DNA from 3 places in the Pseudoalteromonas sp. JB197 genome. Region 3 is predicted to be linked to each of the others. Evidence: predicted binding sites of a transcription regulator. Region 3 holds the regulator's gene; each other region holds the start of a gene.
The links. Region 3 encodes FliA, which starts transcription of late flagellar genes. Its sites were predicted from a motif close to CTAAAGNTNNNNNNNNNNNNGCCGATA; they were not measured.
Positions count from the first base shown of each region.

Region 1 (2,271 bases), 1.0 Mb from region 3:
CTGCAAAAACAGCTTACTTTGGTTGATACAAAACAGTATCCACTTAAGGACAAAAAGATCTGGGTTTTTTCAGAAGCAATTAATTTAACGTTTCAGCAAGGCAATACCTCTACAGTGGAGCGCCAACAAGATGGCCTGCTTATTACCGTTTCTGCTCGTGTTAAGCATCAGCAGCAAAAGTACCAATTACTTTTAGAGGCGTATTTAAAAGAGCAGTTAACCGCATACATTGAAATGCGACTTAATGACTTTTGCACGCTGATGCAAGAAGCGCTGCCTAACGATTTAAATATTGCAGTTTATAAACGCAAATGGGGAAGTTGTAATAGTAAAAGGGCGTTAACATTTAACTTATTATTGATTGGTGCACCGCATAGCATTATTGATTATGTAATAGTGCATGAGCTGGCGCATTTACGACATTTAAATCATAGCAAAGCATTTTGGCAGCGCGTAGCACAATTTTGTCCCGACTATAAAGCAAGTACGTTATGGCTAAAACAGCATGGTATGAGTTTACAATGGGTATTTTAATGTTTAACTAAGAAAAAACACGGAGATTACTAACAAGGAATGTAGTAACTATATAAGTAGAAAATAAGTAGAAAAGTGGTGGAGGGAGCTGGATTCGAACCAGCGAAGGCTGAGCCGTCAGATTTACAGTCTGATCCCTTTGGCCGCTCGGGAACCCCTCCACACTAATTTTGTTACATTTGGCCCCACTTAACTTAGCGGTAAGAAAAGTGGTGGAGGGAGCTGGATTCGAACCAGCGAAGGCTGAGCCGTCAGATTTACAGTCTGATCCCTTTGGCCGCTCGGGAACCCCTCCAATGCAACGGCGCTGATAATAGCAAACATCGTATTTAAGTAAAGAAAAAAGCTAAAGAAAAATGAAATAAAGCCGATAAATAGGTATTACTTACTTCAATCGGCTAAAGTCTATGCAAATCGGTGATTTGTTAATCACAGAGAGTCAGCTCAACACTCGACTCAATAAAAGTGTGCATGAAAAGCGCCGAGGAGAGTTTGCGCTTTTACTCGCTATGCTATCTCATGATGCACTCGATTTTAGCCAATTCCATTTACCAAAAACAGAAATTGAAGATTCAACTGTTGGCGAAGATACCCTTCGCAAACAAATTGGAGCAGGTCCAAAGCAACTTTTAGCGCCAGATAAGTTTGATATCTTGATAGGGCAGTTTAACGCCTCACTATTAATGCAAGCAGGGGAACGCGCTGGAATGAGCGATATTAAATTAAATCACTGTTTAAACCCTGAACCATTGTTTATAAGAGATGATGTAAGCCATATTCCGCTTCAGGTGCGTGATAATTGTGAATTAGCAGTGCGCAGGCGTATAAATAACACACAAACGCAACTATCTAACCCGCAACTCGATGCTGCTGCCTTTTACGAAAGCCTAAATAATGATGCGCTTCACCACCCATTGCATTTAGTAAGCGCTTAATTATAAAGCGTACGCTGTAACTGCTTTGATATTGCAATAACCAATCATATTAATAGAACTTGGCAAACGATTGCGTCATCACTCTAACTATTAAATTACTTGTCTGTAATATAAAGCCGCTAACTCTCTACACTTAAGCGAATTTTAGCGATATTTTATTTTATTAATGGATTAATAATTGATTTAATATAAAAAAAGCATCCAAAAATTAAATGCAATTGCTATAATAGGCTCAAATGGTATGACATTAAATGCCGCTATCATTAAACCAAGGTAATTAGGAACGTAATGAAGAAAATATTCACGCTAAATCACGAGAAAATCAAATATCCTCGTATGGTTGACGCCGCAAAGCATGAAGTGAAAAAATATTTGAAAAGAGAGCGTAACAAAACTCTACCACTCGATGCTGATTACTGGGCGTTTGATTGTAAGTTTGGTAATACCGCTGAAGATGCACAAGTAGTGCACGTTGCAGAGCTTAGTAATCATATAAGCGAAATAGAAAAGCAAAGCTTAACTTCTTTTTATGTAGAAATATTAGCGCGCCCAGCTCAACGTCAACAACCAGATTTGGATGACGACGAATAAGACGCTTATAAAGTAATTTGCGTAATTTTTAAAATGGGCCTTAGTGGCCCATTTTTTGTTTGTACGTTTATGCAAACGCGATTTAAACCTTGAGCATTCAAGTACAAGCAGCTTATAAGCAGTGCTTACTTTCAGTATTACCCTGAAAATTATGGCCGTGATTTTCTAAAACAATTAACAACAACTCTGTATCGCCATTTTTATATTTGGT
Region 1 is NZ_NRGZ01000001.1:919,847-922,117, forward strand. Features, by position in the region: gene CIK86_RS04440 (SprT family zinc-dependent metalloprotease) at 1-534, shown strand, start outside; tRNA gene CIK86_RS04445 (tRNA-Tyr) at 611-695, opposite strand; tRNA gene CIK86_RS04450 (tRNA-Tyr) at 745-829, opposite strand; gene CIK86_RS04455 (VC2046/SO_2500 family protein) at 942-1,469, shown strand; gene CIK86_RS04460 (DUF6172 family protein) at 1,758-2,060, shown strand.
Region 1: CIK86_RS04455 (VC2046/SO_2500 family protein) is a predicted target of FliA. The motif match lies at 881-907, and genes of this name have one in related genera.

Region 2 (2,271 bases), 1.6 Mb from region 3:
CAGTGTAATTGCACAGCTTATTAGCGCACCGGTTTTTAACTTATGAATACGCTCAAGTTCAGCCACGGTTATTACTTTATCAGTAGCTGCAATATCAAGCCCTTGGCCTGCCACCATACCTTGTAACCCAGAGGCATGTGCCAGTTCAGCAATCATTTTAACTTGAGCTTGAGCACTACAGTTAAAATTATGCTTGGCTATTAACTCAAATGCTAAAGCTTGCAGTGCATCACCGGCTAAAATTGCGTGTGCTTCACCGTACACTATATGACAGGTTGGGCGTCCGCGACGTAATTCATCATCATCCATAGCTGGTAAGTCATCGTGAACTAACGAGTAGCTATGAATACATTCTATAGCTGCAGCAAGTACGTCTAAATCTTGCTTATCTGCGCCGAGCATTTTACCCGTTGCGTAAACCAAAAAAGGACGCAATCTTTTGCCGCCATTCATTAAACTATAATGGGTGGCGGCTTTTATGGTCTCGTCAGTATTAAGCGATTGGTCAAAATAAAGGTTAAGAGTATTGGCTACATCAGTTTGAGCATGTGTAATAAGTTCTTTAATAGTCACGGCTATTCCATATCATTATCAAAGTCGGTTAATACAGACTTCTCATCTTTGCCCATCAAAATAGCCACCTTTTGCTCAGCTTGTTGCAACTTACTAGACGATGCGCCGGCCAAAGCAATGCCACGCTCAAACTGTTTTAATGACTGCTCAAGCGATAAATCACCTTGTTCCATTTCACTAACGATTGTTGTTAATTCTTCTAGTGCTTGCTCGAAACTTAAGTTTTCAGGTTTTTTAGTCGCCATCTTTATTTCAACTTACATAATAAATTTAGAAGTCAATTTTAGGGGGAATGCTAAACTAGGTCAAAGGATGAAATGGTTTTTTAATAGATAATAGGATTAAGTTAGCTTTATAGGTGTTAATTAGTGTTTTTAATTTAAAAAATTGATAATTAGATAGATAACGCAAGTTGATCTAAAATGGTGCTTAATCTAACTTTTTATGTTTATCTATAAAAATGACTTAAGCAATTCAGTGTCTTGCCGATAAGCAATAAATAACAAACGTTTGCATATAAAAGCAAAAACCTTTGGAGGGAATGTGGATTTAGCAACCATAATTGGGATTATTGGCGCAATTGGCTTAATTGTCATGTCCATGTTTATGAGTAGTAGCGGTGAAGTGGCTATGTTTTACAACACGCCCTCTGTTGTAATTGTATTTGGCGGCTCATTATTTATCGTTTTATCTAATTTTACAGTGACGCAATTTTTAGGCATAGGTAAGGTAGTAACCAAAGCGTTTATGTTTAAGCTTGAAACGCCTGAAGAGCTAATTGAAAAAGCAGTAGAGCTTGCTGATTCAGCACGTAAAGGCGGGTTTTTAGCGCTTGAAGAGGCAGAAATACCGAATTCATTTATGCGCAAAGGAATAGACATGCTTGTCGATGGACACGACGCAGACGTAGTGCGGGCCACACTGCAAAAAGATATTTCATTAACCACGATACGGCATGAAAAAGGCGCTACCTTATTTAAATCTTTGGGTGATATAGCTCCGGCAATGGGAATGATAGGCACCTTAATAGGCCTAGTTGCGATGTTATCTAATATGGATGATCCTAAAGCAATTGGTCCGGCTATGGCGGTGGCATTGTTAACCACTTTATACGGCGCATTTTTAGCAAACGTAGTGGCTATTCCGATTCAAACCAAATTGGAGCTGCGTAAAGACGAAGAGGCAATGAATCAACGTTTAATTTTAGATGCGGTTTTAGGTATTCAAGATGGTCAAAATCCAAAAGTAATAGAAGGTATTTTGAAAAACTATCTTGCAGAATCAAAACGTAAAGTAAACACTGAGGATTAATTATGTCTGATCAAGAGTGCAAGTGCCCACCCCCAGGTTTACCTGCGTGGATGGCGACATTCGCAGATTTAATGTCGCTATTAATGTGCTTTTTTGTGCTCTTGCTTGCGTTTTCTGAAATGGATGTACTTAAATTTAAACAAATTGCCGGTTCGATGAAATTTGCATTTGGTGTACAAAATAAAATAGAAGCTAAAGATATTCCCAAAGGCACTTCAGTTATTGCTATGGAGTTTACCCCGGGCAAGCCAGAGCCTACGCCGATTGAAATAATTCAACAACAAACGGTAGAAATGACCCAGCAAATGTTGGAGTTTCAGGCGGGAGATGAAAGCTCAGCAGGCGGAAGGCAAGAGCAGCGCGGCGATAAACGTGGTGGCGAGTCTC
Region 2 is NZ_NRGZ01000001.1:375,368-377,638, forward strand. Features, by position in the region: gene ispA ((2E,6E)-farnesyl diphosphate synthase) at 1-573, opposite strand, end outside; gene CIK86_RS01755 (exodeoxyribonuclease VII small subunit) at 576-818, opposite strand; gene pomA (flagellar motor protein PomA) at 1,117-1,884, shown strand; gene CIK86_RS01765 (flagellar motor protein MotB) at 1,887-2,271, shown strand, end outside.
Region 2: pomA (flagellar motor protein PomA) is a predicted target of FliA. The motif match lies at 1,038-1,064, and genes of this name have one in related genera.

Region 3 (2,271 bases):
AAGTATGGTTGAATTGTCGCCTGCAGAGCATGCTGGGCTTATTCGCGCATTTAGTGAACTCAATACTGATTTTGATATATTAGTAGTTGATACTGCTGCCGGTATATCGGATATGGTACTGAGCTTCTCGCGTGCTGCACAAGATGTTTTGGTTGTGGTATGTGATGAGCCTACCTCAATAACCGATGCCTATGCACTGATCAAAGTATTAAGCCGCGAACATGGCGTGTATAAATTTAAAATTGTTGCCAACATGGTGCGTTCATTACGCGAAGGGCAAGAGTTATTTGCAAAGCTATCAAAGGTTACAGACCGATTTTTAGATATATCAATGGAGCTGGTTGCAACCGTTCCTTATGATGAAAATATGCGCAAAGCAACACGTCGTCAAAAAGTAATTGTTGAACTGTTTCCTAGTTCTCCAGCTGCACTTGCCTTTAAAACATTAGCAACAAGAATAACAAAGTGGCCAATACCGAACCAGCCTTCGGGTCATTTAGAATTTTTCATTGAGAAACTCGTTAACGGCTAACTATGACTACATTGGTGAATAGAGCTATGGGATATGAATCAACACAAAATTTAAATATGATTGTTGAAAAGCATGCTTCATTAGTAAAAAAAGTAGCATGTCATTTAATTGCTCGTTTACCCCCTAGTGTACAACTCGATGATTTAATTCAATCAGGAATGATAGGATTAATAGAGGCGTCAAAAAACTTTGATGCCACTAAAGGCGCTAGTTTTGAAACCTTTGCGGGTATTCGTATTCGGGGCGCTATGCTTGATGAAATGCGCCGTGGAGACTGGGCTCCACGTTCAGTGTATCGTAAAAGTCGTCAAGTAATGCAAGTTATTTCTGAGCTGGAATACAGTCTCAATCGTGAACCCAAAGACAGCGAAGTTGCTCAAAAGCTTGAGATAACGTTAGAGCAATATCATCAAATTTTAACCGATGTTAATTCAAGTAAAATTCTAGGTATTGAAGACTTAGGAATTGATGAAGATGTCATAACCCCCGTTGGGCATGATTTAGCACTAGACAAACCCTTTAATAACGTTAAAAATGAGCGTTTTAATGAATCATTATTAAATGCAATTAAATCATTGCCAGAGCGAGATGCTATGGTACTTTCTTTGTACTATAACGATGAAATGAATTTAAAAGAAATTGGACAGATACTCGATGTAAGTGAGTCGCGTGTAAGTCAGATACATGGTCAGGCGATGATTAAGCTAAAAGCAAAAATCAATGACTGGATAAATTAGAAGTAAGTAAATAAAGGTTTAGGCCTCACTGGAGGATGTTTTGAATAAAAACATAAAAATTCTAGTAGTTGATGATTTTTCAACTATGAGACGTATTATTAAAAACCTGTTGCGTGATTTAGGATTTACCAATGTCCATGAAGCAGATGATGGTTCGACTGCTTTGCCTATGTTACAAAATCAAGTTTTTGATTTTGTGGTAACAGATTGGAATATGCCTGGCATGCAAGGTATTGACTTGTTAAGAGCAATACGCGCGGATGATAAATTAAAGCATCTTCCGGTTTTAATGGTTACTGCAGAAGCTAAAAAAGAGCAAATTATTGCGGCAGCTCAAGCAGGTGTTAACGGTTATATTGTTAAGCCATTTACTGCAGGTACATTAAAAACTAAATTAGAAAAAGTGTTCGAACGCTTAGGTTAATAAGAGGGAGAGGCTTATGTCAGCAATTGCTGCGCCTCATATTACTTTAGAACAAGCACGTCAGCTGGTCACTTTTTTAGAAAACGGTGAGCAACACAAAGCGAATCAATTAATTTTAGAGACTGCCTCTCAGGAGCAATCAAAATTATTTGCTGAAGTTGGTAAATTAACGCGTCAGTTACATGAATCATTAAAAGGGTTTGAGCTTGATACGCGTTTAGCCGATTTGACTACTGAAGCTATTCCTGATGCTAAAAAGCGACTTAACTATGTCATAGAAATGACAGAAAGTGCTGCTAATAAAACTATGGATGCAGTTGAAGCAAGTCTACCCATAGCACGACAGTTAGCCGATGAAGTATCGCACATCAAGCCGACGTGGGATCGCTTAATGAATCGTGAACTTGAGCTGGGTGAATTTAAAACACTGTGTCATAGCGTTAATAAGTTTATGAATAGCTCTCATCATAAAACCGATGAGTTGCAAGCATTAATGACCAATGTATTAATGGCTCAAGATTACCAAGATCTAACCGGGCAAGTAATTCGCCGCGTTATTGAGCTGGTACGCGAAGTTG
Region 3 is NZ_NRGZ01000001.1:1,930,794-1,933,064, reverse strand. Features, by position in the region: gene CIK86_RS09165 (MinD/ParA family protein) at 1-532, shown strand, start outside; gene CIK86_RS09160 (RNA polymerase sigma factor FliA) at 559-1,269, shown strand; gene cheY (chemotaxis response regulator CheY) at 1,310-1,693, shown strand; gene CIK86_RS09150 (protein phosphatase CheZ) at 1,710-2,271, shown strand, end outside.